DNA from 3 places in the Geobacter sp. SVR genome. Region 1 is predicted to be linked to each of the others. Evidence: riboswitches for the same ligand, from Rfam matches in the RefSeq annotation. Region 1 holds a riboswitch; each other region holds the start of a gene.
What was found. A riboswitch is a leader RNA that binds a small molecule or an ion and turns the genes downstream of it on or off. The one in region 1 is predicted to bind cobalamin.
Positions count from the first base shown of each region.

Region 2: it holds a riboswitch for cobalamin, as region 1 does, so the genes downstream of both, GSVR_RS17695 (energy-coupling factor ABC transporter permease) here and GSVR_RS07570 (ribonucleoside triphosphate reductase) in region 1, are expected to answer to the same signal.
Region 3: it holds a riboswitch for cobalamin, as region 1 does, so the genes downstream of both, cobU (bifunctional adenosylcobinamide kinase/adenosylcobinamide-phosphate guanylyltransferase) here and GSVR_RS07570 (ribonucleoside triphosphate reductase) in region 1, are expected to answer to the same signal.

Region 1 is NZ_AP024469.1:1,635,152-1,642,877, forward strand. It holds gene GSVR_RS07560 (anaerobic ribonucleoside-triphosphate reductase activating protein) at 1-448, opposite strand, end outside; gene nrdD (anaerobic ribonucleoside-triphosphate reductase) at 441-629, opposite strand; gene GSVR_RS07570 (ribonucleoside triphosphate reductase) at 622-2,655, opposite strand; cobalamin riboswitch at 3,033-3,212, opposite strand; gene GSVR_RS07575 (LysR family transcriptional regulator) at 3,308-4,222, opposite strand; gene GSVR_RS07580 (cysteine desulfurase family protein) at 4,331-5,464, shown strand; gene GSVR_RS07585 (GSU3529 family protein) at 5,479-5,739, shown strand; gene GSVR_RS07590 (GSU3529 family protein) at 5,736-5,987, shown strand; gene GSVR_RS07595 (DUF3299 domain-containing protein) at 6,047-6,526, opposite strand; gene GSVR_RS07600 (ABC transporter permease) at 6,536-7,726, opposite strand, start outside.
Region 2 is NZ_AP024469.1:3,790,931-3,798,656, forward strand. It holds gene GSVR_RS17685 (RNA-binding protein) at 1-242, shown strand, start outside; gene GSVR_RS17690 (cobalt transporter) at 268-537, opposite strand; gene GSVR_RS17695 (energy-coupling factor ABC transporter permease) at 534-1,280, opposite strand; cobalamin riboswitch at 1,303-1,476, opposite strand; gene GSVR_RS17700 (cobyrinate a,c-diamide synthase) at 1,597-3,024, opposite strand; gene GSVR_RS17705 (TonB C-terminal domain-containing protein) at 3,030-3,908, opposite strand; gene GSVR_RS17710 (sugar phosphate isomerase/epimerase) at 3,910-4,749, opposite strand; gene GSVR_RS17715 (putative nucleotidyltransferase substrate binding domain-containing protein) at 4,749-5,978, opposite strand; gene GSVR_RS17720 (cation acetate symporter) at 5,978-7,501, opposite strand; gene GSVR_RS17725 (DUF4212 domain-containing protein) at 7,503-7,726, opposite strand, start outside.
Region 3 is NZ_AP024469.1:3,753,974-3,761,699, forward strand. It holds gene groL (chaperonin GroEL) at 1-1,147, opposite strand, end outside; gene groES (co-chaperone GroES) at 1,305-1,601, opposite strand; cobalamin riboswitch at 1,813-2,005, shown strand; gene cobU (bifunctional adenosylcobinamide kinase/adenosylcobinamide-phosphate guanylyltransferase) at 2,132-2,665, shown strand; gene cobT (nicotinate-nucleotide--dimethylbenzimidazole phosphoribosyltransferase) at 2,779-3,828, shown strand; gene cobS (adenosylcobinamide-GDP ribazoletransferase) at 3,907-4,647, shown strand; gene pabB (aminodeoxychorismate synthase component I) at 4,758-6,527, shown strand; gene thiC (phosphomethylpyrimidine synthase ThiC) at 6,695-7,726, shown strand, end outside.

The DNA.
Region 1 (7,726 bases):
GCCGCACCAGCTCCGCGCTTGTCCGGGCCGCCGCACCGCTGTCCGGAACGCCGGTGATCCGCTCGTACTCCTCGAAGGGGGCCTTGAGATCCATGCCGATCCAGTCCAGATGCGGCAGGCACTCCAGCAGCCGGGCCGGGTATGGGCCGGCGGTGTGCAGTCCCACCGCGAACCCCATCCCCTTTACTGTTCTGATGGCGTCGGGCAGGTCGGCCTGCATGGTCGGCTCGCCGCCGCTGAACACCACCCCGTCCAGCAGGCCGCACCGGCTGCGGAGTAGGGCCATGATCTCCAGCCACGGCACTGCTGTGCCGCTCATGGTGGGGAGCAGGTGCCGATTGTGGCAGTAGCCGCAGCGCCAGGGGCATCCCTGGCAGAAAAGCACCGCCGCCAGCCTGCCGGGGTAGTCGATGGTGGTGAAGGGGAGCAGTCCCCCGATCTCAAGCATCTCGCCCGGTTGCCGCGCCCGGCTCCCGGAAGAAGCACCGCGCGGCATGTTCGGCCTTTTTGCCGGTGTTGAAGGACTCCACCGGCCGGTGGTATCCCATGACCCTGGTCCAGACCTCGCAGGGCTGGCGTTTCAGGTGTTGCTGCTCTGTTTCCTGTTGCAATGCGTTGTTTTCAGACATGAGGCTGTTCTCCTTTGGCGTGGTAATACCCGCGCACCAGCTCCTGATCGCAGACCGGGCAGTAGCGGTGCTCTCCGGCCAGGTAGCCGTGTTTGGGGCAGATGGAAAAGGTGGGGGTGATGGTCAGGTAGGGGATGCGGAAATTCTCCAACACCCGTTTCACCAGCGTGCGGCAGGCCGCAGTGCTGGAGACCGGCTCCCCCAGGTAGAGGTGAAAGACCGTGCCGCCGGTGTACTGGCGCTGCAACAGCTCCTGAAGTTCCAGGGCCGCAAAGGGATCGTCGGTGTACCCCACAGGCAACTGGGACGAGTTGGTGTAGAAGGGAGCTGCGGCAGTGCCGGCCTGGAGCATCTGCGGGTAGCGCTTCTTGTCTTCCCGGGCGAAGCGGTAGGTGGTCCCTTCGGCCGGGGTGGCCTCCAAATTGTACATGTGGCCGGTCTCCTCCTGGAAGGCCAGCATGCGCGCCCGGATGTGGTCCAGGAAGCGGAGCGCCAGGTCGTGGCCGGCCGGGGTGGTGATGTCCTCCTGGTCTGACGTGAAGTTGCGGATCATCTCGTTGATGCCGTTGATGCCGATGGTGGAGAAGTGGTTGCGCAGGGTCCCCAGGTAGCGCCGGGTGTAGGGGAACAGGCCGTTGTCAATGTGGCGCTGGATTACCTTACGCTTGATCTCCAGGCTGGTGCGGGCCAGGTCCAGCAGCCGGTCCAGGTCTCGGTACAGGGCTGCCTCATCCCCTGGGTGCAGGTGGCCGAGCCGGGCGCAATTGACGGTCACCACGCCGATGGAGCCGGTCTGTTCGGCCGAGCCAAACAGACCGTTGCCCCGCTTGAGCAGTTCCCGCAGGTCCAGTTGCAGGCGGCAGCACATGGAGCGGATCATGGTGGGGGAGAGCTCGGAGTTGATGAAGTTCTGGAAATAGGGCAGGCCGTAGCGGGCGGTCATTTCGAACAGCAGTTCCGCGTTCTTGCTCTCCCAAGGGAAATCGGGGGTGATGTTGTAGGTGGGGATCGGGAAGGTGAAGACCCGCCCCTTTTCATCCCCTCTTGTCATGACCTCGATATAGACCCGGTTGATCAGGTCCATTTCCTCCTGCAGCTCGCCGTAGGTAAAGGGCATCTCTTCACCGCCGATGACCGGCACCTGGTTCTTCAGGTCCTCCGGGCAGGTCCAGTCGAAGGTCAGGTTGGTGAACGGGGTCTGAGTGCCCCAGCGGGAGGGGACGTTCAGGTTGAAGATCAATTCCTGCATCTGCTGCTTCACGTCTTCGTACGTGAGCCGGTCCTTGCGCACGAAAGCGGCCATGTAGGTGTCGAAGGAGCTGAAGGCCTGGGCCCCGGCCCATTCGTTCTGCAGGGTGCCGAGGAAGTTGACGATCTGTCCCACTGCACTGGACATGTGTTTGGGGGGGGCTGCCTCCACCTTGCCCGGTACGCCGTTGAACCCCTCGGTGAGCAGCATGCGCAGAGACCAGCCGGCGCAGTAGCCGGAGAGCATGTCCAGGTCGTGGATGTGCAGGCTACCCTCCCGGTGGGCCTCCCCCACCTCCGGCGGATAGACGTGATTGAGCCAGTAATTGGCCACCACCTTGCCGGAGACGTTCAGGATCAGGCCCCCCAGAGAATAGCCCTGATTGGCGTTGGCATTGACCCGCCAGTCGGACTGCTCCAGGTATTCGTTGACCGAGGATGCCACGTCCACCACGGTCTTCTGGTCCTGGCGCAGCTTGTGGCGCTGCTCCCGGTAGACCGCGTAGGCCCGCAGAGTGGCAAAGTGGTTGGCTGAGATCAGGGCCTGCTCCACCACGTCCTGGATCTGCTCCACCTGGGGCGGTTCAAGGGGGAAGCGGTGGCGCAGGACTTTCAGTATCTGCCGGGTCAGAAGGTGGGCCTCGTCCTCGGTGAATTCGCCGGTGGCCTTGCCGGCCCGCAGGATGGCGGACTGGATGCGGTTGGCGTCAAAGGGGGCGCGGGAACCATCGCGTTTGACGACGATTGCCGGGACGGGCAGTGGTTCGGTGTGGGGCATGGTGAAGACTCCTTAAAGGCTTTTGCCACAGAGGACACAGAGAACCCCAAAATCTTCATGGAACGCGGAAAAGGCCGGATTTGAGCGGATAGACGCGGATAACCAAAATCTGCGTTCATCCGCCGCATCCGCGTGAATCCGCGTGCAATTGCAGTTCAGGTTCATAGTCAGGCAGAGCAAAGCGTGCCCAACTCTCTGCTGTGGTTTTCTGGTTTGGAGTCCGGGGGGGAGGGTACCGCAACGGAAACAGCCATAAAAAAAGTCCGCATCTGCCGAAGCAGCATGCGGACTTTCCGTGTTCAAAGTCGCCTGTTCCCGTTATCCACCTGCTCCCAGTCCCGGAGAGTTCCGGCCGATGTTCTGGCATCGGCCTTCTGAATAGTGGTTGGGATCATGGCAGGTCTTCTGGCTCGCGATTCGTCCTCCGGGCGCCTTCCCGACCTCATCAGTCAGTGGCATCTTGCCCTTTGTCATCGCTTACAGCGGCGGGTCCGCGGGGGATTTACACCCCTCTTCCCTATCAAGCCCTTGCGGGCGCCGTGATCCGATATTCGATTGTCATATTTTCGCAACAAGATATTGCGTCCGTCGTATAGCACGGTGCCATATTGTGTGTCAATGGCTTTTCTTTTTGCACGGCCGGAAGCGGACATCACGGCAATGGAAACGTGCCGGCCGCCTGGGCAAGCAGGTAATACTCATCCACTTCCTGGATGAGAAAATCGACAAACGCCCGGTTGGCCCGGGAAAGGGTGGTGTTCTTTTTCCAGGCTATGGAGAGATCGAGAAAGAGCGGCGGATCGCAGGAGATCGCCGCAACCTCCGCATCCCGAGCAACCACCATTTTGAGGAAAAAGGCCAGGCCCAGTTCCTCCCTGACCAGACTTCTGACCAGGGAAAACAGGTTCGATTCCGCCACCGTAACGGGAGAGAGCCCTTCCCGGGCTGCCAGTTCGTCGATCATCTCCCGCAGGTGATATCCTTCCTCGAACTGGATCAACGGTTCCCCCAGCAGCTCGGCCAGCGGCATCTTTTTCCGCCCGGCCCAGGCATGGCTGCGATGGACGCAGGCCACAACCTCCTCCCGCACCATGTGGTGGGAATCGAGCCCCTCCGGCACTGCTCCGGCCACCACTCCCATGTCGATCTCTCCCGACTCGATCCTGCGCTGGATGTTCCAGGCGCTGTCGCCGTGAACGGACAGGTGCAGGGCCGGATAACGCCGCTTGAAGGCGGAGATTATCCCGGGAAAGAAAAAACTGCTCAGCATCGGGGTCAGGCCGACCCGCACCTCCCCCTTGAACAGTCCCCGCAGGTCGTCGATCTCCTGCCGTGCCTTTGCCACCCCCTGGCGTATCTCCCGCGCGTGCCGCGCCAGCACCTCCCCCTCGGCGGTCAGGGTAATCTTCCGGTCCCGCCGGTTGAAGAGCACCACGTCCAGGTCCTCTTCCAGCTTTTTGATGGCAATGCTGAGGGCCGGCTGGGCAATGTGCAACTTTTCCGCCGCACCGGTAAAGCTCCCGGAATCGGCCACTTCCAGAAAAAACCGTAACTGTCGCAGATCCATGTCAGCCTCCGTTTGTGTATATATAAAATATATAACGACGATAAAAACAATATATTTTTTATATACACTTTGGTGTTCTATAGTTGGAAAAAACACCGGGAGCGGGATATGGCGATCTATCTGGACTGCAATGCAACCACGCCGCTGGAACCGTCCGTCATTGCGGTGATGCGGCGTTTTTTCGAAAAGGACTTCGGCAATGCCGCCAGCCCGATCCACGACCACGGGGCTTTTGCGCGGAGTGCCGTCGAACATGCCCGAGGCCAGATCGCGGAGGTGGTAAGGGCGCGGCGCGACGAGGTGATCTTCACCAGCGGGGCCACGGAGAGCAACAATATGGCCATCCTGGGACTGGCGGAGACCGGCAGGCAAAGCGGGCGGCGCCATGTGCTGACCACTGCCATCGAACATAAGGCGGTGCTGGAACCTTTCGAGGAGCTGGCGCGGCTCGGTTTCGAAGTGGAGATCCTGCCGGTGCAGGCGGACGGGCGCTTCGAGCCGCAGCGCCTGGCGGATGCGCTGCGCCCGGACACGCTGCTCGTTTCGACCATGCAGGTAAACAACGAGACCGGGGTGCTGCAGCCCCTGGCGGAAACAGCGGATATCCTAGGGGGCCACGAGGCCTGGTGGCATGTGGACGCGGCCCAGGGATTCGGCAAGGAGATCGACCAACTCCGCCATCCCCGCCTGGACCTGATCGCCGTCAGCGGGCACAAGATCTACGGTCCCAAGGGGATCGGCGCCCTGATCGCCCGCAAACGGGATAACCGGCTGCCTCCCCTGCAGCCCCTCATGTTCGGCGGCGGTCAGGAGCAGGGGCTGCGGCCCGGGACCCTGGCGGTCCCGCTGATAGCCGGGTTCGGCGAAGCAGTCCGGTTGGCGCTCAGGGACCGGGACGCTCGCCGGGAGAAATGCCGGGCATTCCGGGCCGAGACTCTGGCGGCCCTGGCCCGGCTCGGCGCGGAGCAGAACGGCGACGAGGCCTGCACGCTCCCTCATGCGGTCAATGTCTCCCTGCCCGGCATCGGCTCGGATCGCGCCATCCATGCCCTGAAAGAGGTCATAGCGATATCGAGCACCTCGGCCTGCACCTCCCATACGCGCACGCCCAGCCATGTCCTGGCGGCAATGGAGCGCTCTCCGGAGCAGGTGGAATGTTCGATCCGGCTCTCCTGGTGCCATATGACCCCGGAGGTGGACTGGGACAACGTTGTAGATATCCTCGAAGCTTTACGGAGATAGGAAAGGAGCGGACCATGGATCAGGTCTTTCAGGAACTTGAAGCGGCCACGATCGAGCAGTACGAACAGCAGGACCTGCCGCAATGGCTGGCGGACCCGGTACTGGCGGTTGCCAGGAACCCGGAGGCCTATCAGGGCAAGGAGTATCTGGTGGAGATCCTGCTTGCCCAGGTGCGGGAGTATGACGTGTATGCCGAGGCCGGTTGCTGCAAGTGGGCCTACGATCACGAGGACATCAAAAGGACCCTGCGCTGGCTGGAGGAGGAGCGGACATGACCGTATTCGACAGGTTGCGGGCCGCCACCGAGGCGGCCCAAAGCGAGCAGGACCTTCCCGACGGTCTGGCAGAGCAGATCTTCCGGATCATCGAGAACCGGCACGATTTCCATGGCAGAGAGGCCGACCTGGCCATACTCGTGGAACAGGTGGCGCTGTACGATACCTACGGCCAGACCGGCTATCTCGGCATGGGGGTCAATAATGCCATCCTGGAAAATGCGCTGAAAAGGCTGACCGGGAACTGACGGACCGTCATGGGGCGGTCCGTCAGGGATGATGCCGATATCCTTCCATCCCCGCACCGCTATTTCACGGTCGCATTCTTGATCAGGAAGAAAATCCCTCGTTTGTTGTCGCTCGCCAAGGTCAGGGTGCCTGAAACCGTGACCAGGTCTTCCTGCCATTTCACCGGTTCAGAGGTAAAGACCTCCACCACCTCGTTGGGGGCTCCGGGAGGGCAGAAGGCGCAGGTAGGGGCGCGCTTGCTCAGGATGAAATGGGTGAATTTCTCCTTGGCCTCCAGGGGCAGCATGAAGCCGCTGATCACGGTCTGCCTGCCGTTCATGGCCTTGACCTCCGGGGTATAGGCGATGCCGTAGGAAAAATCCTGATTCCGCCTGAGCTTGCATTGGGCGAAATGTTTCCAGATCTGGTCCTCCGACTGCATCTGGCGGGGTCCCGGTGGCAAGGGCACCGGATCGCCGGAGCGGGAAAAACGGGCATCGGGCGGGGTAAAACCGCAGGCCAGCGCTACCATCAGGATGCAGAACACAATGCGTATCATAGGGCCTCCTCAGCGTTGTACCAATGTCTTGAAAATGTCGATCCGGTAGACCTGCACCGCCGGCAACAGGGCCGCGGCAGCGCCCACCACCAGGCACAGGGGGAGCAGCCAGGCCTCCTCGGCCAGGAACAGCCGGCCCGTCATGTGCAGGTGTTTGGTGTGCTCCAGCCAGGCGGCGATACCCCCCACCAGCAGATGACCTGCCACGAGCCCGACAGCCGCGCTGATCAACGAAACGGCCAGGCTCTCGGTCATCATCAGGGCGAACAGTTTTCCCGGTTTGGCGCCGAAACCGCGCATCAGGGCCAGGTCGTAGCGCCGCTCGTTCATGGCGTTGTACAGCCCGGCAAAAATGCCGAGGCCGGCCAGTGCGATCAGGAACCAGGCAAAGAAGGTGAGCGTTTCCGTGCCGGTCCCCATGAACGAGGTCAGGCGCGCCACCTCGAAGGCCGGGCTGGCCGCTTGCATCGAGGTGGTTCCGTTGATCATGCGGGGAAGCTCCGCCGCTGCAAGCGGCGAATTGTAGGAAACCAGCAGGGAGGTGATTTCACGCTTGCCTTCGTGTTCATCCGCATCGTGGTGGTCGTGGTCGTCGTCATGGTGGTGCGCCTCCTCCGCATGATGCTCGTCATGGTCCTCATCGTGGTCTTCGTCGTGGTGATGGTGCTCGTGGATATGCCAGACGCTCTCCAGGCCGGTCAGGATCAGCCGGTCCACTACGGTGCCGGTCGGTTCGAGGATGCCGGTCACGGTGTAGGGAAACTCCGCATGCACCTCGCCGCCGGAGGTCAGGCCGTGGGAACCGGCAAAGGAGTCGCCGGGCCTGAGCCCGCTTCTGGCGGCGGCTTCGGCACCCAGCACGGCTTCCATCTCCTTGTGCCAGTAGCGTCCCCCCGGTTTCAGCCTGGCCTGGTAATGACCGGGATAGGCCGGGGTGGTGCCGACGATGCGGAAGCCGCGGTAGTTGTCCCCCAGAGAGAGGGGAATGGCCTCACTGATGAGCGGGTGTTTGCCCAGCTTTTCCGCCTCGTCCAGCGGAATGTTGCCGGTGGGAATGTCCAGGTAAAACACGCTGGAAAGGATGAGCTGCATGGGGCTGCCCTTGCCCCCCACCACCAGGTCGATCCCTTTCAGGTTGTTGGAAAAATCGGACTGGAGCTGGGCATTAACCAGCAGCAGGACCACGATCATGGCCACGCC
Region 2 (7,726 bases), 2.2 Mb from region 1:
TCCGGGACCCGCAGACGGGAGAATTCAAGGAGTGCGGCTACGTCAGGATGGCGACCGTGCAACAGACCAAAGAGGCGATCGAGGTGCTGGACGGCGCCTTTTTCATCGATCGCGTGCTGTCGGTCAGCGAGGCGCGCCCGCAGCCCCCCCAGGGCAAGAAACGCCCCTTTGGCGGAAACCGCCGTAACACGGGCCCGGCCCAACGGCCGCCGAAAGGCAGCACCAGCCGCGGACGAAAGTAAGCATTCCGGATCAAAGGCCCCAACCTCAGTTGGGGCCTTTCCTTCCCTCCAGCAGCATCCGCCAGTAGTATCCGGCCACAAACCCACCGATACTTCCCGCCGCCAGAAAGGCGAACAACTGCAGATCCCCTTCGCCGGTGTCGATCAACGGTTCCCGGGCAGGGCGCCCCTGTTCCCGGGCGATCCTGTTGACCACCGCCTCGTCGATCCCGGGCCACTTCTCCCCGGCACACGCAGGACCACCGCAGCAGCAGACAAACAGCAGTACGGAAAACAGTACGGTCCGTATCTTCATCGCCCCTCCCCCTTCGTGACAGCCAAAGCGGTGCGGGCCAACAGGTCGGGACGTTTCCTGACCAGCAGCGACACCATGCCGGCGGTGATGGCCCCCTCGATCACCCCCAGCGGGAGCTGGGTGGGAACAAAAGCCAGAGCGATCTTACCCGCCAGCGGCCAAAAGGGGCTGGTCCCTTTGATGCCTGCCGCCATGATCAGGGCAGTACCGGCATAGGTCGCCCAATCCGACAGAAGACCGGCAGCAAAGGCGGCGGGCACGACTCCGGCCCCGCAGGCGCGCAACCCGCGGAAAGCAAAGTACCCGGCAAAGGAGCCTATGATCCCCATGGTGAAGAGATTGGCACCCCAGGTGGTCAGCCCGCCGTGGGCCAAGAACAGCGCCTGGATCAGGAGCGCGACCGCCGCGGTGACCACTCCCAGTGCCGGACCCAGCAAAACCGCAGCCAGACCGGTGCCGCAGGGGTGAGAGCAGGTTCCGGCCATGGGCACCGGTATCGGCATGCAGGAGATCACGAACACCACGGCCGCCACCATGCCGACCAGAGGCTTACTGGAAAGGTCGCTGGCGGCACGCCTGGTCAGGGTGCGGAGTCCGATTGCCAGAAACGGGGCAGAGGCGGCAAACCAGAAAGCAGCCCAATTAAAGGGCAGAATGCCCTCAGAAATGTGCATGGCGAATGACGTTGACGGCAGCAGGAAAACAGGCAGGGCCAACAATGGAACAATGCTGTGGCGGTTCATAAGCTCTCTCCCCCTCGGTCGGAGTCTGATAAGTCTTCCAGCCAGGTCTCCTGGCTCGGGGATCATCCCCATGCCGCGCCTTCCCACCCTGACGGGCAGTGGCTTTCTGCGACACGAGTCCCCCCTCACAGTTGCGGGGCAGCGCCGGATTTCAACCGGCTTCCCTACAGCTGGAAGTTGAATGGTGTGGTTTCGTAGCACAGTCCGGTACGGCACGCAAGGCCAAAACTCTCAAGCCTGGCCGGGCTCCGCCTGAATATTCTCGCATCATGAGACGCTACAACCCGGCCATCCCACCCTTTCCGACGCTACGGCATTACCGGTTCAGGTCACGGGCGAACCACTGTCGACAGGCGTCCACAAAAGCGGGCGCGATCCGGGCGTTGCTGCCGAAGTGCAGATGAACGTAGGAGGCCAGGCAGTTGTTGATACGGTAACCCTCCGGCCCCAGCTCGTGCCCTTGGCGGCTCATGCGGTAGCAACGCCCCACCTGTTGCGGCATGGGACCGATTTCGGAGTAGTGAAATTCATGCCCGCGCACCGCTGTCCCGGCAGCGGCAATGACTGCATCGGCAGTAAATTCCACCTGCCGGTAGCCCAGCGCCTTGCGTTTCGGCAACATGCGTGCCCTGGTGGGGTAGATGCCGACGAAATCGGCTGAATCTCCCCCTGCCCCGGCTGCCATCCCTTCGGTCAGATAGATGAAGCCTCCGCATTCGGCGTACACAGGCATGCCGGCCGCCCCGGCCCGGCTGATGGCCTCCAGCATGCTCCCATTGCCGGCCAGCCGTTCGGCATACAGTTCGGGATAGCCCCCCGGCAGATAGAGGCCGGCCGTCCCCTCGGGGAGACCGGCATCGTCCAGGGGGGAGAAAAAAGCCAGTTCCGCCCCGGCCTGGCGCAAAAGCCGCAGGTTATCCTCGTACATGAAGCAGAAGGCCGGGTCGCGGGCGACGGCGATACGGACGGGGGAAATCCCCCCTAGCCCCCCTTTCTCAAAGGGGGGTACATGGCTGGATGCCAATGCAGACTTTTCTCCCCCCTTTACAAAAGGGGGGTCGGGGGGGATTTCCAGTGCTGCTAGCCGTTCCAGATCCAGGTTTTCCTCAGCCAGATCCGCCAGAGCCGCCAGCCAATCCTGCGGCAACGGGTTATCCTCCGCCGTCACCAGGCCCAGGTGCCGCGACGGGATCTCCAGCGCCTCCCTGCGGGGCAGGCAGCCGAAGATCGCGATATCGGGCAGGGCTTCGGTCAGACTGTGGCGCAGCAGCTCGGTGTGGGAGGCGCTGCCGACGTTGTTGAAGATCACCCCCGCCAGTCGGATACGCGGGTCGAAATCCCGGAAACCCTTCACCAGTGCCGCGGCGCTGGCGGCCATGCCGCGCGCGTTGACCACCAATACCACCGGAGCGCCGGTTATGGCCGCCACCTGGGCGCTGCTTCCCTCGAACGACGCCCCCAGCCCGTCGAACAACCCCATCACCCCTTCGATAATGGCAAGATCGGCCTCGGCCGTATGATGCCCGAAGGTGTCACGGACAAAGGACTCCGGGCACATCCAGGCATCCAGGTTGATGGATGGGCGGCCGGTGACCAGGCGATGGTACCCGGGATCGATGAAGTCCGGCCCGCACTTGAAAGGTGCCACCGCTACCCCGCGGCGCGCCAAGGCCGCCATGACGGCCAGCGTGACGGTGGTCTTGCCGCTGCCGCTCTGGGGGGCAGCTATCAGAAATCCTCTCATGGCGCTCACCGGATGATCCTCACAAAGCTCCCCCCGTACCTGAATATCATGAACAGATCGTGCTCAGGCTTATCGTATCCTTTGGGAAGAGGCCCGACCGGGCCAATGGTGTGCAGCACGCGAAAAACTTCGTCGTCCAGCACCCGATGTCCGGAGCCTTCTATGGATTTGATGGCAACAATCTCGCCTGTCCTGGAATTGAACGTAGCCATGACGACGACTTCGCCGGTCAGTGTTTCCCCGCCGGGGGGTATCCGCCACACACCGTAGACCGCATTTTCCAGCCGCTTGAAAAATGATACCAGACCCGGATCGCTGGTATTCAGGAGGCGACTTTCGCCCTCCGCGCCATTGCCCTCGAACGTGCGGCGATATTCCTGCTCCAGCTTGGCGATCCTGCCGGCACTGGGGAAAAGCTGAGGCGTCCCCTGCGGTTTCGCCGACTGGCGCGGTTTCAGCAGGCTGCTGGCTGAAGAACCGGGCGGTATCTGACTTTCCCGGCGCTCTCCGGTCGATGGTGCGTTTGGTCGTTTCTCGGGCTGCGATTCGCGGGGTGCTGGCTGACTTGGTTGCACCGGCCGCCGGGGGAGCTCGCGGTCAGGTTCGGGAGTCCTGTTCCGCAAACCGGCAACAGGCGGAGATGTCTTCGGAGAGACCGGTGCACGCCGCTCGGGCAGGCGCGGTGTTTCTGGCTGCCGGGGCGGTTCCTGGCGCTTGAGCTCAGGCACCGTCTGCAGATCGATGAAGACCGGCTCTTTGGCGAGCTGCTTTCCCGATTGCGGCAGGTACAGCAGCAGGGCCAGCGCCCCCAGGTGCAGCAGCAGCGACAGGACCAGCAGATAAAGAAACGATTTTTCGACGTAACGATCGGAAATACGGCGCATATCAGCTGGCGGTTGAGACGTGGAGGCTCTGGTCGTATTCAGGGAGATCAGCCTGGCTGAATGTCTCCTTGCGCAAATAGGCCAGGATCTCCAGCAGGCTCTCGAAGATGATCCGCTCCTCTTTGGGGAATTCGGACGGGCTGAGTTCCAGGGTTACGGTGCTGCGGTAGTCGGTGTTGCGCAGGTGGTGCAGGAAGCGGGTCAGCGGCAGGACGCCGTGTCCCGGCAGCAGATGCTCGCGGCCGTAGCCGTAATCGGAAAAATGGATGTTCCTGATACGGTCGCTTTCGTAACAGAGATAAAAATCGTTGATGAAGTTGGTCTTGCCCGACCCCATGTGGGTGCAGTCGAAGGTCATGTACAAATTGTGCTCCTGGACGAAGTCGATCAGGCGCTGGGTGTTCGAAAGAATGTGGGGATTGATGCGCATCCTGCCCACCCACGGCATGTTTTCCATGGTTACCGCCACCTGGCCGTTCAGGCCGATCTCCTTCTGGAAGTCGTTGATGCTGTAAAGCCAGCGCCAGAAGGCGATCTCCATCCCCATCCAGGAGGGTGGATGGAAGTTTACCAGAGGGATGCCGCACTCTGCCGCCAATTGAACCGACCGCTTCAGCGACCCCACCGGCCCGCCCCACCCATCCAGCGGCATGAAAGGGGCGTGGATGGAATATATCGTGGCGATCTCCTGCAGCGATCGTATCAGCCTGGCCGGGTTGTCCCTCTGAAAGTCGTGATTGATGATCAGTTCGACACCGTCGAAACCGGCCAGGGCCGACAGCTCGAAAACCTTCTGCAACGGCAGCGTGAAAAGCGAACCGGTGGAAAGGGTGATCAACATCAGACCTGCTCCATCAAACCGCTGAAAGCTATGCCGACATGGCGCTGCAGAGTGGCAACCGTTTCCAGGAAATCCTTGAAACGTTCCTGGACCTCCGCCGGACTCGCCTGTACATCGAAATACCCGGCAGCCTCATAGGCCCGGTCGGCCAGACAGGCCGTTTCGCGCTGCAGCCGCAGCTCGTTGAAAAAGTGCCAGGCCTCCAGCAGACGTTCGGCCATTTCAACATCGATCTCACTGCGGGCCAGCAGTTTCCGGACCCGCTGGGTCGTTTCCACCTCGCGCACCCCCTTGAGCAGCGCCAGGGAGCCGATGGCCGAGGAGAGCGGCAGCAGGGCGTGTTCGAGCAGCCCGAACATACCCCGCTGCGCCCCTCGCCTCGCAAGCCTGATACCCCCCATCATGCCGATCCCGGTGGAAAGCCCCATCATCTGCGACACCAGAAAGGCGTGAGCAGAGCGGCTTCCCTCCAAGGCCTGCACGCAACTGGAGTAAAATTCATCGGCCAGCCCCTGGTCGGAAAAGAGCGCATCCTGATCCGCCAGCCGGGTGAGATCATTCAGGTATCGCGATCTGTTGCGCTCCAGCAACTCCGCAACCCGCTGCTTCCAGACCCTCATGCTGCCGCGCCATTCGAGCCTTCCCGGCGTGACCTGGCCGTCGAGCGACAGCCCCGCGGCCTGAAAAGCCTCCTCCAGTACCCGGCCGAAGCGTTCCATGACGGCCGGTTCCGGCGCATCGCCGCCATGGACCAGCAGCAGCTGCAAACGGTGGAGCGGCGAAAACTCGCGGCGTCCCCCGCTGTTCAGGGCAATCAGCGCCACCGGCAGGTCAGCGCAGCCGGTCTGCTGCCTGGCATACCCCACGATGGTGGTGCTCGCCGCGCGCAGGAATTCTGCGCTCAGATGAAAAAAGGCGATAGCTGAACGGTTCCGGCCGAAGAAATCGTAGCAGGCGGTGTAGAATCGATCGACCAGGGGGTGCAGCAGATCAGGTCCACCGGCTGTGGCGGCCTCGGCAATCATAAGCCGCAGATGGGCCAGTTCGTCCGCATGCAGCGCCTCGCGCCCCGCCAGCTCACGCTCGACCTCGGCAAACAGTTCTTCAGCCTGTTCCGACGACATGCAGGCAGCACTCTCCAGCAGGGTTTGGCGGCAGGTGAGCACGAAATCTCTGGCTGCCAGCCAGGTGTTGAAATCTTTTCCCTTTGAAGAGGCGACCAGTGCCATCACTCCTCCGCGCCGTCATGCACGTGACGGTTCAAAAAGGTGCGTATCTCGACCGAAGGGGGTGAGGTCATCAGCGAAACCGCAATCATGATCGCAATCACCAGCGGTGCCCCCAGAAAAGCGGAGGAGGTATACGGCAGCAGGCTTGCGATCAATGGAATGCTCCCCCCTGCAACCAGCGGGGCAACGGTGATTATCACTCCGGCCAGCATGCCGGCAATGGCGCCGGCGGCATTGGCCCGCCCCCACCAGATACCGAGCAGGAACACCGGGAAAATGGTGTTGCCGGCCAGGGCGAATGCCAGAGCCGCGATCTCGGCGATCATCATTCCTCCGGGACGGAAGGCCAGCGCCAGAGAAACGGCGGACAGGACCAGAAAAAACCCTTTTGCCGCATAGACCTTGTCGTTCTCTGAGGCATTCGGGCGGATCAGGCGCGGATAGATGTCATAGGAAAAAGAGGCGGCCCCGGTCAGCATCAGGCCGGTCACGGTGGAGAAGGCGGCGCTCATGCCGCCCGCCACCAGGAGGCCGGTCACCCATACCGGCAAACCGCCGTGCAGGGCGGCGGAAAGCACCACCGTGTCGGCGGAGGCCGGATCGAACGGAACCGAGCCACGGGCCTCGAACAGCCGTGCCAGCACGGCGTAGGCAGGCGCAGACCAGTATATCAGGGCGATGAAGAACAGTCCCCAGGCCACTCCCCAGCGGGCATCGCGGATGCCCGGCACCATGTAGAAGCGCGAGAGCACATGCGGCAGGCCGGCTGTGCCGAACATCAGCGTAAAGCAGAGCGCGAACCAGGCAAAGGGGGATTCGCCGGCAAAGGGCTGCGGCCAGACAAATCCGAACTGCTGCTTCAGTTCACTGATGGCGGTACCATAGCCGAACTGCGGCAGCAGCCAGAAATATCCCAGCTTGCGGGTCAAAAGCATCAGCGGCAGGATGAAGGCGATGATCAGTACGAAATACTGCAGTTTCTGGTTGCGGGCCACCCCCAGCGTACCGGATATGACCACAAAACCCACCACCAGCGATGCGCCTATGATCAGTGCGGGGGTATAGGCAATGCCGAACAGCCACGACACCAGCAGAGCTATGCCGCGAAACTGCGCCACACTGTAGATTGCGGCAATCGCGATGGCGATGATCGCCGCCAGGGTGCGGGCCGCTTCGGATTCGTAGCGGAAGGCCACGAAATCGGGGGCAGTGTATTTGCCGAAACGGCGTATCTGGGTCGCCATCAGCACCAGCAGCAGGACATAGCCCCCTGTCCACCCCACGACGAACGCCATGGCCAGATAGCCTTTGAGGTAAAACATCCCGGCCAGACCGAGAAAACTGGCGGCGCTCATCCAGTTGCTGGCTATGGCCGCTCCTATCCCGATCCGTCCGCTGTAGCTGCCGCCGAAACCATATTCCGAAGCCTGACGTGTCCTGGCCCCCAACCCGGAAAAGAACAGAAAGGCGAACAGGGCGGCCACGATCGACAAGGGGAGGTACTGTACGCTACCCGGTTCCATCTCACTCCTCCCGGCCGTCGTTGGAGCGGGTCCGGAATCTGAGCGCAGCCCCCCGGCCATGCGTGTCGTGACGGTCCATCCAGATATTGAAAATCACGCAGAGAATTATGAACCACAGAGGCAAAAACTGGCCGGTCAGCCAGAAAGGGATCGGCAGGTTGAAGAAGGTCCACTGGGAGATGGATTCCCCCTGGCGGGAATGTCCGAGCAGATACACCAGCCCCT
Region 3 (7,726 bases), 2.1 Mb from region 1:
CACCGACTTTGATCACGGCAACGCCGCCAACCAGCTTGGCCAGACGCTCCTGGAGCTTCTCGCGGTCGTAATCGCTGGTGGTTTCTTCGATCTGGGCGCGGATCTGCTTGACGCGGCCCTGGATGGCCTCTTCCTTACCGTCGCCGTCGATGATGGTGGTGTTGTCCTTGTCAACGGTGATGCGCTTGGCGCGGCCCAGCATGTCCATGGTGGTCTGGTCGAGTTTGAAACCGACTTCTTCGGAGATCACCTGGCCGCCGGTCAGAACAGCGATGTCTTCCAGCATGGCTTTGCGGCGGTCGCCGAAGCCGGGGGCCTTGACGGCGCAAACGTTCAGCACGCCGCGCAGTTTGTTGACTACCAGAGTAGCCAGGGCCTCACCCTCGATGTCCTCGGCAATGATCAGCAGCGGACGGCCGGACTTGGCGGTCTGCTCCAGCACCGGGAGCAGGTCCTTCATGTTGGAGATCTTCTTGTCGTGGATCAGGATCAGGGCGTTCTCCAGGGCAGCTTCCATGCGCTCCGGATCGGACACGAAGTAGGGGGAGAGGTAGCCGCGGTCGAACTGCATACCTTCCACGGTCTCCAGGGTGGTGTCCATGGATTTGGCTTCCTCGACGGTGATGACGCCTTCTTTGCCGACCTTTTCCATGGCCTCGGCAATGATGTCGCCGATGGTTTTGTCGTTGTTGGCGGAGATGGTGCCAACCTGGGCGATTTCCTTGTGGTCCTTGATCGGCTTGGAGATCTTCTGCAGTTCGGCCACGATGGTCTCAACGGCCTTGTCGATGCCGCGCTTGATTTCCATCGGGTTGTGACCGGCGGCAACCAGCTTGGAACCCTGGCGGTAGATGGCCTGGGCCAGAACGGTGGCGGTGGTGGTACCGTCGCCGGCAACGTCGGAGGTCTTGGAAGCGACTTCCTTCACCAGCTGTGCGCCCATGTTCTCGAACTTGTCATCCAGCTCGATTTCCTTGGCCACAGTCACGCCGTCCTTGGTGATCAGCGGAGCGCCGAAGGACTTGTCGATAACGACATTGCGGCCCTTGGGACCGAGAGTTACCTTCACGGCGTCAGCCAGGGTGTTGACACCTTTCAGGATGGCATTGCGACCGTCCTGGTCGAATTTGATGATCTTTGCAGCCATGTTATTCCTCCATGTTGTATTGTTTTGATTTTCATGCGGCACAGCAAAAGGCTCCAGATGCAAGGCGCGCGATGAGCGGGGCGCGAGGCGTACTCACTGTACGTTGAGCGTTCCGCGAAGAGCGCAACGCCGCAGATGGACCTTTGGCGAAGCCGCTCTATTCGATAACTGCGAGGATGTCGTCTTCACGCATCATCAGATAGTCATTCCCATCAACCTTGACTTCGGTTCCGGCATACTTGCCGAACAGCACTTTGTCGCCCACTTTGACATCCAGCGGCAGCACTTTGCCGTCCTCGGTCTTCTTGCCGTTGCCGACAGCCACGATCTCGCCGCGCTGCGGCTTTTCCTTGGCGGTTTCGGGGATAAAAATCCCACCGGCGGTCTTGGTCTCTTCCTCGACTCTCTTGACGATGATGCGGTCCTGCAGCGGTCTCAAATTCATCTTGCCCATCTCCTTTCTATGCTGTGGTTGTTTTGTATGCTGTCACTGACAGAATTAGCACTCATATGACCCGAGTGCTAACAGCGGTAAATATAACAACAGAATTTCAAAAATCAAGGGGGATCTGTAAAAAATTCCCGATGAAGATTTGCTTTTGACTTTTCGGCGCTTAGCTGCTAAAGAACGCCAACCCGTAATGTGTGCGACATGAAAAAAAGATGTCGTTGTTACGTGGTCTGGTGCCGTGCTTCGATGAGCACGGGTAAAAGGGAAGAGGGTGCAAATCCCTCGCTGACCCGCAACTGTAAGGGGGGACCGACTCCGCACGATGTCACTGTCCGATAGAGGATGGGAAGGCGCGGAGAAGGGACGATCCCCGAGCCAGGAAACCTGCCAGTCCGATGGTTTTTGGGACCTCCGTGGAACGAGGGGCCGAGGCCGGATAGTATCACGTTCAGATCCTGCGTTCGAGCCCCTGCCCTGTAATGGTGTCCGGGGCTTTTTTATTGCGCACGCAGGCCGGAACAACAGGAGGAGACATGGCACGCATCATCTACATTTCCGGCGGGACCCGCAGCGGCAAGAGCACTTTTGCCGAAAAGCTGGCCCTTGAGTTCGGGGCGCCGCTGTGTTACCTGGCAACGGCCCAGTCCCTGGACAGCGAGATGGACGAGCGCATCGGCAAACACCAACAACGCCGCGGCCCGGAATGGCAGACCGTCGAGGAGCCGTTGCACCTGAGCCGGGCCCTGACCTGCTGCGATGGTGCCTATCACGGTATCCTGGTAGATTGCCTGACCTTGTGGCTTTCCAACCTGCTCCTGCTGGACGAGAATCCGGGCTGGGAGACGGAAGAACGGATCCTGGAGGAGGTGCGCCGTCTGGCCGACACCCTGCGGGACATGACCACGCCGGTGATCATCGTCTCCAACGAGGTCGGCATGGGCATCGTGCCGGAACACCGCCTGGGGCGCCTCTTCCGCGACCTGGCTGGACAGGCCAATCAAATGGTGGCCGCAGCGGCCGACGAGGCCTGGCTGGTGGCCAGCGGTATCCCATTGCGACTCAAATAACACACAGACAAAAAAACAATGGCACGCGGATTTGCGCGGATGGACCCAAAGGGGCCTAAACGGCGGATTGACGCGGATCTTTTCTGAGACAATGCAGACGGAAGGAGCAGCACATGGATTTCATACAACAGACCCTGCAGCGCATTCAGCCGGTTGACGCTACCCTGATGGACAAGGCCCAGAAAAGGCTCGACAACAAGACAAAACCCCCCGGCTCACTGGGCAGGCTGGAGGAGTTCTCGCGCCGCATGGCCGCCATCGGCGGCACCGAGGAGCCCGATCTGTCGAAGAAGGTGATCTTCACCTTTGCCGGCGACCACGGCATCGTCGAGGAGGGAGTATCTCTCTATCCCAGCGAGGTCACCGCTCAAATGGTCTTCAACTTCCTTGGCGGCGGCGCCGGGGTGAACGTGCTGGCCCGTCACAGCGGGGCTGAGGTGCGGGTGGTGGATGTGGGGGTCAACTACGACTTCGGCGATACGCCCGGGCTGATTCACCGCAAGGTCGCCCGCGGCACCCGCAATTTCGCTAAGGGACCGGCCATGACTGGTGATGAAATGCAGGCTGCGGTGCGAGTCGGCATTGAACTGGCCGATCAGTGCAAAGCCGAAGGAGTCGCCCTGGTCGGCACCGGCGAGATGGGGATCGGCAACACCACCCCCTCCTCGGCCATCATCGCCGCCATTGCGGGAAAGAGTGTGGCTGAGGTCACCCACCGCGGCACCGGGATAAACGATGCGGCCCTGGCCAACAAGATCCGGGTCATCGAGCAGGGACTGACACTGAACCGGCCAGATCCGCAGGACCCACTGGACGTCCTGACCAAGGTAGGGGGGCTGGAGATCGCCGCCATTGCCGGACTGGTACTGGGCTGTGCCGCAAATTCCATCCCGGTGGTGATCGACGGTTTCATCTCTACTGCCGGTGCACTGATCGCCTCGGAATTGCACCCACACGTTCGTGACTACATCTTCGCCGCCCACCAGTCGGTAGAAATCGGCCACCGACTCATGCTGGAGCGCATCGGCGTCCGGCCGGTCCTGGACCTGGACCTGCGGTTAGGTGAGGGAACCGGAGCGGCCCTGGCCATGGGGCTTATCGAGGCCGGGGTCAAGATCATGAAGGAAATGGCCACCTTCGAAGAAGCCGGCGTGACGAAATAATCGGTGACCAGGGACCAGGAACCGGGGACCAGTAAAATCTGCTTCCCGATCTCTGGTCCCTGGCCCCTGGTCCCTACTATGCGCCTCTACCTGATCGCCATGCAGTTTCTGACCATCATCCCCCTCCCCTTTGACACACGCTGTCAGAAAGAGGACCTGGGGCGGGCCACGGCTCTGTTTCCCCTGGCCGGGCTGACCATCGGCGTCCTGCTGGCCGGACTGAACTGGCTGATAGCTGCCAGGCTGCCGCGCCCCCTGGCGGATGCCCTGCTGATCACGGCCCTGACTGTCATCACCGGCGCCCTGCACCTGGACGGGCTGGCCGATGTCTGCGACGGGCTGGCGGCACGCGGCAGCAGGGAGCGTTTCCTGACGATCATGAAGGATTCCCATGTTGGCGCAGCCGGTGCGGTGGCCGTTGCGCTGGGGCTGCTGCTCAAGTGGCAAGCCCTGCTGGCAGTGCCGGCTGAGCTCAAATGGCAGGCGCTGCTGTTTTTCCCCATACTGAGCCGCTTCTGCCAGGTACAGACGATTGTCCGTGCCCGCGCCGCGCGCAGCGATGGCCTCGGTTCAGCCTTTGCCGACACTGCGGATATGGGCAGGATCGTGATCGCAGCCGGGATAACCCTGGCGGCGGCCTGGCTGCTGATGGGTCCCAAGGGGCTGGCCACGCTGGCCTTGTTGGCACTGTTGACCTGGCTGCTCAGAATCTGGTCCCACCGCAGGCTGGGTGGCATCACCGGCGATGTGATCGGCTGCATCAACGAGCTGAACGAGATTGTGGCATTGATCCTGATCGCGGCACTGCCGCAGTTCTAAAGGCTAAAGGAAAATTTACAGGAATGAACAGGATGGACAGGATGTTTGAACACCCCGGCTTTTATTATGCCATGTATCCTGCCTGTCCCTGGGAATTAGGTTTCTGATATATGCCTGCCGTCTCGCCCCGTCATCCGATCGCCCTGCTAGAGTCCTTCTCTCCTGATCCTTCCGCCCGTTCTTTCCGCTTCGAGGGTCTGCTGTCAACCATTGTCGCCTTCACCCCCGACGAGGTGTCTCCGGCGCTAGCCCGGGTGGAGCGGGAGGTGGCAGATGGGAGACATGCGGCCGGTTATGTCGCCTACGAGGCTGCGCCGGGACTGAACCCGCACCTGGCTGTCGGCCAACCGGCCGGGCTGCCGCTGGTCTGGTTCGGCATCTTTGCCGAACGGCACAGCATCTCATCCGGAGAGTATTCGGGCGAGAGCGGTCCCTGCCAGGTCTCCTCACCGGAACTCGACATCGACCACGACCGCTACACCGCCGACGTGGCTGCCATCCGTGAGGCCATTGCAGCGGGCGACACCTACCAGGTCAACTTCACTACCCGGCAGCGCTTCACCGTCAGCGGCGATGCCTTCACGCTCTACCGCCGCATGTGCCGCAACCAGCGGGCCCCTTTCTGTGCCTGGCTCGATATCGGAAGCCACCGCATCCTGTCCGCCTCGCCGGAACTGTTCTTCTCGCTCAGGGACAACCTTTTGACCATGAAACCGATGAAGGGGACCGCACCGCGCGGGCCCGGTTTCGATGAAGACCGGCGTCGGCGCGAACAGTTGGCCGCCAGTCAGAAGGACCGGGCCGAGAACCTGATGATCGTGGACCTGGTGCGCAACGATCTGGCCATGATCGCCGAGACCGGCAGCGTTGCGGTGCCGGCGTTGTTCGAGGTGGAGACCTACCCCACCGTGCACCAGATGACCTCCACCGTCACGGCCCGCATTCGGCCCGAAGCGGGACTGATCGACATCCTGCGGGCGCTGTTCCCGTGCGGCTCGGTCACCGGCGCCCCCAAGCGCCGCACCATGGAGATCATCCGGGATCTGGAGGAGACATCGCGGGGTGTCTACTGCGGGGCCATCGGCTATCTCTCCCCCGGACGCGAGGCGGTCTTCAGCGTCGCCATCCGGACCGCGGTGGTGGAAGCAGCCACCGGTACAGGCGAGATCGGCATCGGCAGCGGCATCACCTGGGATTCCGATGCGGAAGCCGAATGGCGGGAATGCCTGACAAAATCGGCCTTCATGTTCCGGGACAGCGGTGAGTTTCAGTTGATCGAATCGCTGCGCCACGATGATGATGGCTACCTGCTGCTCGACCGTCACCTGCAGCGTCTGGCGCAGTCAGCGGCCTATTTGGGATACCGTTTCGAGGAGGAGCCTCTGCGCCGGCGACTTTCGGAACTGGGGCTGGAACTGTCGGGAGTTAACAAGGTACGCATCCTGCTGGATCAGAATGGGAACACGACCGTGGAGTCGCAGGCGATCGACGATCTCGGTCAGGCCGCCCCACCCGCCCCCATCGCACTGGCCGGGCAGCGGGTGAATGCCCGCGATCCGTTCCTGTACCACAAGACCACCCGCCGGGCCATCTTCGACAGTGCCAGGCAGGAACATCCCGATTGCTACGACGTGATCCTGCTCAATCAGCAGGATCAGCTGACCGAGGGTTCCTTCAATACGCTGGTGATCTCACAGGGTGGCGAACTGCTGACTCCGGCGCTCGAATGCGGGCTGCTGCCGGGGGTGCTGCGTGCGGAGCTGCTGGCTGTCGGCGCCATCCGGGAGGCGGTGCTGACCGCCGAGGACCTGAAGCGGGCCGAGCGGATCTGGCTGCTGAACTCGGTGCGTGGCTGGCGGGAATGTAAACTGAAAGACTGACAACAAACTGCTATAGAACACGGATCACATCTGAAAAAGCGGATCAAGTCGGATCACCCATGCATCACGGTCGTTATCCGCCTTTATCCGTTACATACGACTTTTCCGCGTTCCATCGTTTTTATTCATTTCATACTCTGAACAAATTTCTACAACAAGGAGAACACATGCTGACCCAGATCGAATCCGCCCGCCAGGGCATTCTGACCCCCCAGATGGCCGCCGTGGCACAGGTCGAACAACTTTCCCCCGACTACATCCTGCAGATGGTAGCCACAGGTAAGATCGTCATTCCCTGGAACCATGTCCGCAAGCCGGCCCGCATCGCCGGCATCGGCAAGGGGCTTTCCACCAAGGTCAACGCCTCCATCGGCACCTCTTCGGATATCGTCGATTATGCTGCCGAGGTAGCCAAGGCACGGGCCGCCCAGCAGGCAGGGGCCGATACGCTGATGGAGCTGTCGGTGGGGGGGGACCTGGACCGGGTTCGGCGCGAAGTGATCGCCGCAGTGGAACTGCCGGTGGGCAACGTGCCGCTCTACCAGGCCTTCTGCGAGGCGGCCCGGAAATACGGCGATCCCAACAAACTGGACGAAGAGCTGCTGTTCGACCTGATCGAGCGCCAGTGCGCCGACGGCATGGCCTTCATGGCCGTGCACTGCGGCATCAACCTCTACACCATCGAGCGGCTCAGAAAGCAGGGCTACCGCTATGGCGGGCTGGTCAGCAAGGGGGGGGTCAGCATGGTGGCCTGGATGCTGGCCAATAACCGCGAGAATCCGCTGTACGAGAAGTTCGACCGGGTGGTGGCGATCCTCAAGAAATACGACACGGTGCTCTCCCTGGGCAACGGCCTCAGGGCCGGCGCGATCCACGACTCATCCGACCGGGCCCAGATCCAGGAGCTCTTGATCAACTGCGAGCTGGCCGAGATCGGCCGCGACATGGGTTGCCAGATGCTGGTGGAGGGGCCGGGGCATGTACCGCTGGACGAGGTCGAGGGTAACATCCAGTTGCAGAAGCGCATGAGCGGCGGCGCCCCCTACTACATGCTGGGACCGATCGCCACCGACGTGGCCCCCGGCTTCGACCACATCACCGCCGCCATCGGGGCGGCCCAGTCCAGCCGCTACGGCGCCGATCTGATCTGCTACATCACCCCGGCCGAACACCTGGCCCTGCCGACCGAACAGGACGTG